3 regions of the Dactylosporangium sp. NPDC006015 genome follow, and region 1 is predicted to be linked to each of the others. Evidence: riboswitches for the same ligand, from Rfam matches in the RefSeq annotation. Region 1 holds a riboswitch; each other region holds the start of a gene.
What was found. A riboswitch is a leader RNA that binds a small molecule or an ion and turns the genes downstream of it on or off. The one in region 1 is predicted to bind cobalamin.
Positions count from the first base shown of each region.

Region 2: another riboswitch for cobalamin. It lies ahead of cobN (cobaltochelatase subunit CobN); the one in region 1 lies ahead of metE (5-methyltetrahydropteroyltriglutamate--homocysteine S-methyltransferase).
Region 3: another riboswitch for cobalamin. It lies ahead of ABZ321_RS29880 (CbtB domain-containing protein); the one in region 1 lies ahead of metE (5-methyltetrahydropteroyltriglutamate--homocysteine S-methyltransferase).

Region 1 is NZ_JBEXUD010000015.1:119,226-122,426, reverse strand. It holds gene metE (5-methyltetrahydropteroyltriglutamate--homocysteine S-methyltransferase) at 1-1,464, opposite strand, end outside; cobalamin riboswitch at 1,595-1,817, opposite strand; gene ABZ321_RS26650 (DUF4437 domain-containing protein) at 1,854-2,747, opposite strand; gene ABZ321_RS26645 (TetR/AcrR family transcriptional regulator C-terminal ligand-binding domain-containing protein) at 2,831-3,201, shown strand, end outside.
Region 2 is NZ_JBEXUD010000010.1:345,873-349,073, forward strand. It holds gene cobN (cobaltochelatase subunit CobN) at 1-1,587, opposite strand, end outside; cobalamin riboswitch at 1,627-1,849, opposite strand; gene ABZ321_RS20895 (precorrin-3B synthase) at 1,965-3,104, shown strand; gene ABZ321_RS20900 (precorrin-8X methylmutase) at 3,101-3,201, shown strand, end outside.
Region 3 is NZ_JBEXUD010000018.1:150,413-153,613, reverse strand. It holds gene ABZ321_RS29890 (hypothetical protein) at 1-297, opposite strand, end outside; gene ABZ321_RS29885 (hypothetical protein) at 398-1,444, shown strand; cobalamin riboswitch at 1,525-1,656, shown strand; gene ABZ321_RS29880 (CbtB domain-containing protein) at 1,693-1,908, shown strand; gene ABZ321_RS29875 (CbtA family protein) at 1,923-2,654, shown strand; gene ABZ321_RS29870 (helix-turn-helix transcriptional regulator) at 2,698-3,201, opposite strand, start outside.

The DNA.
Region 1 (3,201 bases):
CTCGGCGAAGTACTGCACCATGTCGTTGCGCTCCGGCTCGCCGTGCACGAGCACGTCCAGGCCGAGGTCCTCCTGCAGCCGGACGACCCGCCGGACCTCGGCCCGCATCAGCGCGGTGTAGCCCTCGTCGTCGAGGGTGCCGGCGGCCAGCGCGGCGCGGGCCCCGCGCAGCTCGGCGGTCTGCGGAAACGAGCCGATCGTGGTCGTCGGCAGGTCGGGCAGCCCGAGCAGTTCCTGCTGGCGGGCGGCGCGGGCGGTGGAGTCGCCGCGCCGCCGGTCGGCGGCGGTGAGGGCGGCGAGCCGGGCGCGCACCTCGTCGTGCCGCCACGCCGCCGGGGGCGGGGGCAGCGGCGCGGGCAGGTGGGCCGTGCCGTCGCGCAGCGCGCGGCCGAGGAGCACGACCTCGTCGACCTTCTGCCGCGCGAACGCGAGCCGCTCGTGCAGGCCCGGGTCGAGGCGGGTCTCGACGGACAGGTCCACCGGCACGTGCAGCAGCGAGCAGGACGTGGACACCGCCACGTGGTCGGCCAGGCCGGCGACGACCGCCCCGGCGGCGACCGCGGCGCGCAGGTCGGTGCGCCAGACGTTGTGGCCGTCGACGAGCCCCGCGACGATCGTCCTGCCGCCCAGGGGTCCGGCGGCCGCGAGCCGGTCGAGGTTGCCGGGGCCGGCGACGAGATCGAGGCCGATCGCCTCGACCGGCGTGTCCAGCAGGGCCGGCAGGGCGTCGCCGATCTCGCCGAAGTACGTGGCGACGAAGAGTTTCGGCCGGGCCCTGAGCGCGCCGAGCCGGGAGTAGGCGCGGCGCAGCGCGTCGATCTCGTCCGGGCCGCGGTCGGTGGCGTAGGCGGGCTCGTCCAGCTGCACCCACGAGACACCCGCATCCGCGAGGGCGGCGAGGATCTCGGCGTAGACGCCGACCAGGTCGTCGAGCCGGGCGAACGGGTCGTCGCCCTTGGCCAGCAGCAGGAACGTGGCCGGTCCGACCAGCACCGGCCGGGTCTCGAGGCCCAGGGCGCGGGCCTCGGCGTGCTCCCGCAGCGCCTTGGCCGGGTCGGCGGCGAAGACGGTGTCGGGTCCGATCTCGGGCACCAGGTAGTGGTAGTTGGTGCCGAACCACTTCGTCAGTTCGAGCGCCGGCTCGGCGTCCACGCCGCGGGCCATGGCGAAGTACGTGTCGAGCTTCGACAGCCCGAGCGCGGTGAACCGCGTGGGTGTCGCCCCGACCGCGACGGCGGTGTCGAGGACGTGGTCGTAGTAGGAGAACGTGTTCGACGGGATCGCCGCGAGGCGGGCGTTGCGCAGCGTCTGCCACACGTCGGCGCGCAGCGTCGCCGCCGTGCGCTCCAGGGTGTCCTCGTCGATGGTGCCGGCCCAGTAGGCCTCGACGGCCCGCTTCAGCTCGCGGTTCCCGCCGATGCGCGGGTAGCCGAGCACGGTGCTCAGCCCGAATGTGGTGCTCATGTGTCCCCTCGGTGCACAGTCACGACGGCCGGACTGGCACGGGGGGACGCCACCGGCCGCGCGGCGGCGCGCCGCGTGGGCCGGTCGATGGCGTCGGCCGTCCCGCGCGGCCTCCGACCACCGCACGCCGGGCGGCGCGCGGTGCGCTGGCAGGTCTTCGGACTCGCGGGCGTGACCCTGGATGTCGTCCAGGGTCGCCTACTGGCCGTCGCTTCCCAGGCCTCGCGGCCCAGTGCTCAATGACGGCGGTCGTTCCCACTCACCGCTGCGGGGCAGTCCCGGATTCGCACCGGATTCCCTGTTGCCACGGCCGGTCCCGGGGGACCGGCCGAACCAGCTGCACTCATCACCATACATACGCACCGCCGCGGGAGCGGGTGTCGGCTGCGTCACTGGTGCGTGGGGTCGCTCCAGCGGCCGATGCTGCGGGAGCGGACCGGCTCGATGAACCGCGGCGCGGCGCTGTGCGGGAAGCCCTCGCCCCAGTTGGTGGCGTCGCCGTGCATCTGCACGCGGGCGTTGTCGGTATACCAGTCGACGAGGTCCGCGTCGGAGCGCACGATCCACGTGCAGCCGGCCTCGGCGTCGGCGGTGAAGTCGCCGTGGCGGATCAGCGGCGGGCGCCAGAAGTACGTGCCGGGCCACATCTTGCCGAAGTTGTAGTCGAAGCCGCCGTCGAGGCAGTACGCCTCCTCGGAGCACGGGTGGTGTGCGAGCGGCACCTCCCGCCAGCCGGGCTTGGCCTTGATGAGCCGGGTGTAGAAGCCGGTCTTCTCGTCGCGGTGCAGCAGCTTGATGAACAGGCCCGGCACCGGCGTGCCGCCGAGGTCGAAGCGCATCGGGGAGCCGTCCTTGACGTCGATCCACGGCATCCGGGCGCTGTCGAGCACGACGAGCTTCTGGTCGGGCCGCACGGTTTCACGGTCCTTGGTCTCAGGGTGGAAGTGCCAGTCGCCGTACTCGCGGAACAGCAGGATCTCCGTGCCGGCCGCCGCCTTGACCGGCGGGGTCCACACACCGGCGGGCGCGGTCCAGTAGCCCTCCGGCCCGAGGACGGTGTCGCCGATGACGACCTCGCCGGACAGCACGAACCATTCGGTGTCCGCGTCGTGTACGCCGGCCGGCCGCGACCAGTCGCCGGTGAAGCGGACCTTCAGCGAGGCCGACCCGTCCTCCTCGTCGTAGCTGAGGTTGCGCTGCTCGGCGGTGCCGGTGGCGTGCTGGAACTCGGCGAGGTGCCAGATCAGGTCACGCTCGTCGACGATCTCCACGTGCGGGCGCATGGGTGCCTCCAGGCTCGGCAGCAGTTTCCGGTGCGGAATGTATCGCTTAATAGTTTCGCGTACAAGGTGTACCGTCAACGCTCGTGACCCGACCTGGCCGACCCGCCGGCCCCACCTCCGACACCGAGACCGTCGTGCTGACCGCGGCCCTGGAGCTGCTGCTGGCCGAGGGTGCGGCGGCGCTGACCGCGCAGCGGCTGCACCAGGTCACCGGCGTGTCCCGGTCGACCATCTACCGGCACTGGCCCACGCCCGGCGCGGTGCTCGCCGCGCTGATCGACGTCGCGCCGCTGCCGCCCGGCGCGCCGACCGGCGAGCCGGCGCAGGACCTGCACGCCGCCGTCGACCAGCTGTGCGACCGGCTCCGCGACCGGCCCGTCGGCGCGTTCCTGCAGGCCCTCGTCGTTGCCGCCGCCTCCGACCCGGCGGCGGTGCCGCTGCGCCAGCGGTACGT
Region 2 (3,201 bases), on a different contig from region 1:
GGCACCGCACGAGGCGGACATCCCGACCGTCTTGCCCGGCAGCCACTCGAGGTTGCCGTGCTTGCCGACGTGCACGACCGCGTGCGCGCCGAACTCGTCGGCGAGCCACCGGTACGCGGCCAGGTAGTGGTGGCTCGGCGGCAGGTCGGGGTCGTGGTAGATCGCGACGGGGTTCTCCCCGAAGCCGCGCGGCGGCTGCACCATCACCACGACGTTGCCCTCGCGCAGCGCGGCGAGGACGATCTCGCCGCCGGGGTCGCGGGACGTGTCGACGAACAGCTCACCGGGCGCCGGCCCCCAGTGCCGCTCCATGTCCTCCCGCAGGTCGGCGGGGAGCGTGTCGAACCAGCTCCGGTACCGGGCGGCGGAGATCCGGATCGGGTTGCCGCGCAGCTGGTCCTCGGTGAGCCAGTTCACGTCCTGCCCGCCGGCGGCGATGAGCGTGTGCATCAGCGCGTCGCCGTCCTTCGGGAAGCCGTCGGCGCCGACGTACCCCTGCGCGTGCATCGCATCGAGCAGCCGCACGACGCTCGCGGGCGTGTCGAGGCCGACCGCGTTGCCGATCCGCGCGTGCTTCGTCGGGTACGCGCTGAGCATCAGCACGATCTTGCGGTCCTCGGGCCGCAGGTGCCGCAGCCGGGCGTGCGCGACCGCGGTCCCGGCGACCCGGCCGGCCCGCTCCCGGTCGGCGACGTACACGGTGAGGCCGTCGGCGTCGATCTCCTTGAACGAGAACGGCACCGTGATGATCCGGCCGTCGAACTCGGGGATCGCGACCTGCGTCGCGGTGTCCAGCGGCGACAGCCCGTCGTCGTTGGCGTCCCAGGTGTCGCGGGAGCTCGTGAGGCACAGCCCCTGCAGGATCGGGACGTCGAGCGCGGCCAGGGCGCCGACGTCCCACGCCCCGTCCTCGCCGCCGGCCTGCGCGTCGGCGGGCCGGGTGCCGCCCGCGGCGAGGACCGTGACGACCAGCGCGTCCGCCTGCCGCAGCGTGTCGAGCAGCTCAGCCGGGGCGGCGCGCAGCGACGAGGCGAACACCGGCAGGGCCCGCCCGCCCGCGTCCTCGACGGCCTCGCAGAGCGTCTCCACGAACGCGGTGTTTCCTGCCAGGTGGTGCGCCCGGTAGTAGATGATCCCGACGGTCGGGCCGTCGGCCGTGGAGTCCCGGTCCAGCTCTCCCCACGCGGGGGTCTGCACCGGCGGCGCGAACCCGTGGCCGGTCAGCAGGACCGTGTCGGAGAGGAAGTTGTGCAGCTCGGCGAGGTTGGCGGGGCCGCCCTCGGTGAAGTAGGCGTGGGCCTCCGCGGCGACGCCGGCGGGCACCGTCGAGTGGCGCATCAGCTCCGCGTCGGGCAGCGACTCACCGCCGAGCAGCACCACCGGCGCCGGCAGGCGCAGCAGCGTGTCGAACCCCTCCTGCCAGTCGCGGTAGCCGCCCAGGAACCGCACCACGACCAGGTCGGCGCCGTCGGCCAGGGCCGGCAGCTCCTCCACGGTGAGGCGGGACGGGTTGGCCAGCCGGAACGCCGCGCCGCTCGCACGGGCGCTGAGCAGGTCGGTGTCGGACGTCGACAGCAGCAGGATCACGCCGGGGTCCTCCCTCGGGGTCCGCGCCCCAAGTCGGTCGGGAAAGGTTCCGGCGGCGGAGAGTCTCCTGGCTCCCGGATCGGCGCTCGCCTCCGGCCTTCCCGGGCTCGCACCCGGTGGCCGTCGTCTCCGGCCCCCTGGGCGCTGGGCCCGGTGGCCGTCGTCGGAGGTCCACTCCCCGGTCACAGTGGCGGGACCGCGCCGGATTCACACCGGCTTCCTCCACACGTCGCCGTACAGCACCGCCAACTCTGCCGGTCACGGCTTCCCTGCGTCAAGCTCGCCCGGGCCGGCCTCCGCCGGGTCGGCCCGCTGGGTCGGGTCGCTTGGTCGGCTTCCTTGGGTCGGGGGCGGCGCTGCGCAGTAGTATCCGGCGCGTGCAGGCTGCCAGTGGACGTGACGCTCCGGACCGGTGCCCGGGTGCCGTGCAGGTCCACGCGGCGGCCGACGGCGGTCTTGCCCGCGTCCGACTGCCCGGCGGGCGGCTGACCGTCCCAGCCCTCGCGGTCCTCCGCGCCGCCGCCGCGGACCTCGGCGACCCCGCCCTGGAGCTCACCTCGCGCGGAAACGTGCAGATCAGAGGGCTGCGGCCGGACGCGTCGCCGGAGCTGGCGGCCAGGCTCACCGCCGCGGGACTGCTGCCGTCGGACACCCACGAGCGGGTCCGCAACATCATCGCCAGCCCGCTCAGCGGCCGCGACGGCCTCGGCGAGCTGGACGTGCGGCCGGTGGTGGCCGCGTTCGACGCCGGGCTGTGCGCCGACCCCGCGCTGGCGGCGCTGCCCGGCCGGTTCCTGGTGACCATCGACGACGGGCGCGGCGACGTGTCCCCGCTCGGCGGCGACGTCGGCCTGCACGGCGACCGCCTCCTCCTCGCCGGGCTCCCGACCGCGGGCCGGGGCGGTGACAACCCCGCTGAGCTGCTGCTCCGGGCGTCCCGGGCGTTCCTGGACGAGCGCGCTGCGCAGGGCGGCACCGCGTGGCGGCTGGCCGAGCTGACCGACGGCCCGGCCCGGGTGGCGGCCCGCCTGGGGTTCGCCCCCGGTACAGACGTTGACCAATTCGTAGGCTCGCCTGCGCCGGCGGTCGGACGGGCCCCGCAGGTCGGGGGACTGGTCGCGCTGACGGTGGTCGTACCACTCGGGCTGCTGACACCGGAGCAGTCGGCGGCGCTCGTCGCGGCGGCGCCGGGGGAGATCATCGTCACGCCGTGGCGGACCGTCGTCGTGCCCGACGTGCCGGTCGAAGAAGCTGGACGTCTCGAGTCACTGCTGACGACCGCCGGCCTCGGCACCGACCCCGCGACGCCGTGGGCCGGAGTCACGGCGTGCGCCGGCCGGCCCGGCTGCGCGAAGGCCCTCGCCGACGTGCGCGCCGACGCCCGCGCGGCCGTCCTCAGCGGTCTCGACCATGCGTTGCCGGTGCACTGGGTCGGCTGCGAACGGCGCTGCGGCGCACCGAAGGGAAGGCACGTGGAGATGCTCGCGACCGCCGACGGCTACCGGGTGCTGTCATGACGGCTCAGGAGACCGTCGCTGATGGCGCCTCCGGTTCCGTCCAGGACGGTGGCTTCGACTACGTCAAGGACGGCGCGGAGATCTACCGGCGGTCGTT
Region 3 (3,201 bases), on a different contig from region 1:
GTCCGCGTAGCCGCGGATCTGCCCCTCCTCCAGCCGGGTGAGGGCGTCGACGAGCTCCGCGTTGATCCGCACCGTCCACGGGCCCAGGAACTCCGGGTCGTCGGCGCCGCGCAGCGGCTCGTCCCGGCCGAACTCGCTCGGATCCCGCCCGTCGATCTCCGCGGCGAACTCCTCGACCTCCAGGATCCAGCCCTTGCAGTCGACATACGGCCAGTCGTTGCCGGCCGGGCCAAGATCGAGGTCGAGGGCGGCCAGCTCCTGCTCGGTCGCGGCGAAGTAGTCCATCATGACGCCCACGGTCCGAGCCTATCGTGACGCCTCGATCCCGGCAGCGGTCATCACGCATCCCGGGCCACGGGGCAGCAGCGGCCAGGCATCGGCTGCTATACATGCCGGCGTGAAGCGACGGCACACGGGGTTACTCGTCCGGATCGTCCTGGCAGGCGTCTTCCTGCTGGCCGGATGGCAGATGGTGGCGGCCGGCACGAGCACGGCCGCGCAGCGGCAGCAGGAGTCGGCGCAGCGCATCGCGGACTACACGCCGACCTGCGACGGCAAGACGATGCGGCCGCGCGACACGTGCCTGGTCTTCGGCGGCAGCGGCGACGAGGGCGGCTCCTACCAGACGATGGTCGACCGGCACGCGAGACAGAACTCCCCGGAGAAGCTCGCCGGCCGGGACCGGGCGTGGCGGATCGCCGGCACCGCGGCGCTGCTGATCGGCGGGCTGACGCTGCTGTACTTCGTGCTCTCGCTGATCGAGGTGATCCGGTACGGCGCCGACGAGCCGCAGGCGGCGATCGCCCCGTACCAGACCCGCTTCTTCATCTTCGTCGTCACCGGCGTGACCGCTGTGCTCGGGTGGGACACGGCCTTCACCGACGGCGGGACCGGCGCGTGGATCGCGGGCGGCGGCGGCACGCTGATCTGCCTGATCTCGGGCGCCGGGTTCGTGTCGTCGGTGCGGACGCGGATCGGCCGGAAGCGGTGGGCGAAGCGGCGCGGCTACGCCTTCGAACACTCCGACCCCACGCTCGCGCAGCGGCTCGGCTGGTCGCAGTCGCAGCCGTCCGCGGGCGCCGTCGTCAGCGGCACGTACCGCGACCGCGCGTTCTACGTGTTCGACTTCACCGAGAAGGACAACCGGCACACCGCGCTGGTGCTCGCCCTGCCGGGTGAGGTGCCGAGCCTGTCGGTGCAGCCGAAGGAGAAGGAGGGCGCGCGGCTGACCGGCGGCACCGACCCGCAGTGGGCGGACCACGGCCCGCAGGTCGTCGCCGCCGCCGACAAGCACTACCCGTGGGCGTTCATGGCGAACGGCAGGTCCGTCTGGGCGAAGTACGCCGAGTTCCTCAGCCCGAGCGGCGCGTCCCTCGACCGGCGGCTCGACGGACTGCACAAGGTCGGCACCGACCTCGTCGCCCTCACCCCGCCGAGAACTTGATCACCTCGCCCCCGGGCGCCGGCCGCGCTGACCAGCGGTGCGGCGCCCACCGGCGGGTTGACGGAGGCGCTGTCCGATTGACACGCCGGAACCGCGTCCGTACCGTCCGAAACATACACGTGACAGTGAACGGAAGCCGGTGCAAGCCCGGCACGGTCGCGCCGCTGTAACCACGCAGGTGGGAGTCAGACCCGGGCACGGTCACGACAACGCTCGATGGGACGCGAAATCCCGCAGGAGGCTGCATCATGGCATCGATCTCGGCTCTTCCCACCCCGGCCACCGCACCGGCCCCGATCCCGCTGCGGCAGATCCTGCCGTGGGCCACGTTCGGCGTCGTCCTCGCCGTCGTCCTGCTCTACTTCGTCGGCGCCGAGCAGGGCATCACCTCGGTCGTCTCGGGTTCGACGGTGCACGAGTTCGTCCACGACGGCCGGCACCTGCTCGGCTTCCCCTGCCACTGAGCCGGGGCGCCAGAATGTTGAGTGCCCGGACGCTCCTGGTCCGCGGCATGATCACCGGCCTGGTCGCCGGTGTCGCCGCGTTCCTGTTCGCCTACCTGTTCGGCGAGGGCCCGATCAACGACGCGATCGCGTTCGAAGAGGTCCACGCCACCGACCATGAGCACGGGCCGGTCAGCCGGACCGTGCAGAGCACGCTCGGCCTGGCCACCGCCTCGGTCGTGTACGGCGTCGCCATCGGCGGCCTGTTCGCCATCGCGGTCGCGGTCACGCTCGGGCGCATCGGCCGGATCAGCGCCCGCGCCACGGCCGCGGTCGTCGCCCTCGCCGGGTTCGTCGGGGTGGCGCTCGTGCCGTTCCTGAAGTACCCGGCCAACCCGCCCGCGACCGGCAACCCCGACACGCTGCAGCAGCGGACCGGCCTGTACTTCCTGATGATCGTCATCGGGGTCGCCGCCGTGCTCGGCGCGATCGTCGTCAGCCGGTCGCTGCAGCCGCGCTTCGGCACGTGGAACGCGACGATCCTCGCGGTCGTCGGCGCCGCGGCCGTCGTGGGTGTCGCGATCGCGCTGCTGCCCGCGGTCAACGAGGTGCCCGACGGCTTCTCCCCGGTGCTGCTGTGGCAGTTCCGGCTCGCGTCGCTCGGCACCCAGGCGGTCACCTGGGCCACGCTCGGCCTGCTGTTCGGCTACCTCACCGAGCGCAGCCAGCGCCCGGTCGTGGCCGACGCGCACCCGGTCGCGGTCTGACCGGTTCGTTTCCTGAAGGCGGTGGGGCGTTGCCCCGCCGCCTTCATTGTTTCCCGGAGCGGGGTCTCGCACGCACCCGCGCCTTCTCCCCCTGGGGCCCGAACATGTGCAGGACCTCGACGGTGTGCTCGCCGGCGGGGCCGAACCAGTGCGGCGTGCGGGTCTCGAACTCGGCGACCTCCCCCGGCCGCAGCGTCAGCTCCTGCTCGCCGAGGATGAGCCGCAGCTCGCCGGCGAGGACGTACAGCCACTCGTAGCCCTCGTGGGTGACCAGCCTGGGCTCGCCCGGTTCGAGCACCTGCTTGAACACCCGCACCGGTCCCGGGTAGCGAGTCAGCGCGACGACCACGCTGCCGCTCCGGTTTCGCTGGGGCTTCAGGTGTACGCGGGGATCCCCCGTCGCCGGTGCCCCCACCAACTGGTCGAGGGCCACCTGATGCGCCTGGGCCAGCGGCAGCAGCAGGTCCAGCGTGGGGCGGCGCTTCCCGGACTCCAGCCGCGACAGTCCGCTGACGGAGATGCCGGTCCGCGCCGACAGCGCCTCGAG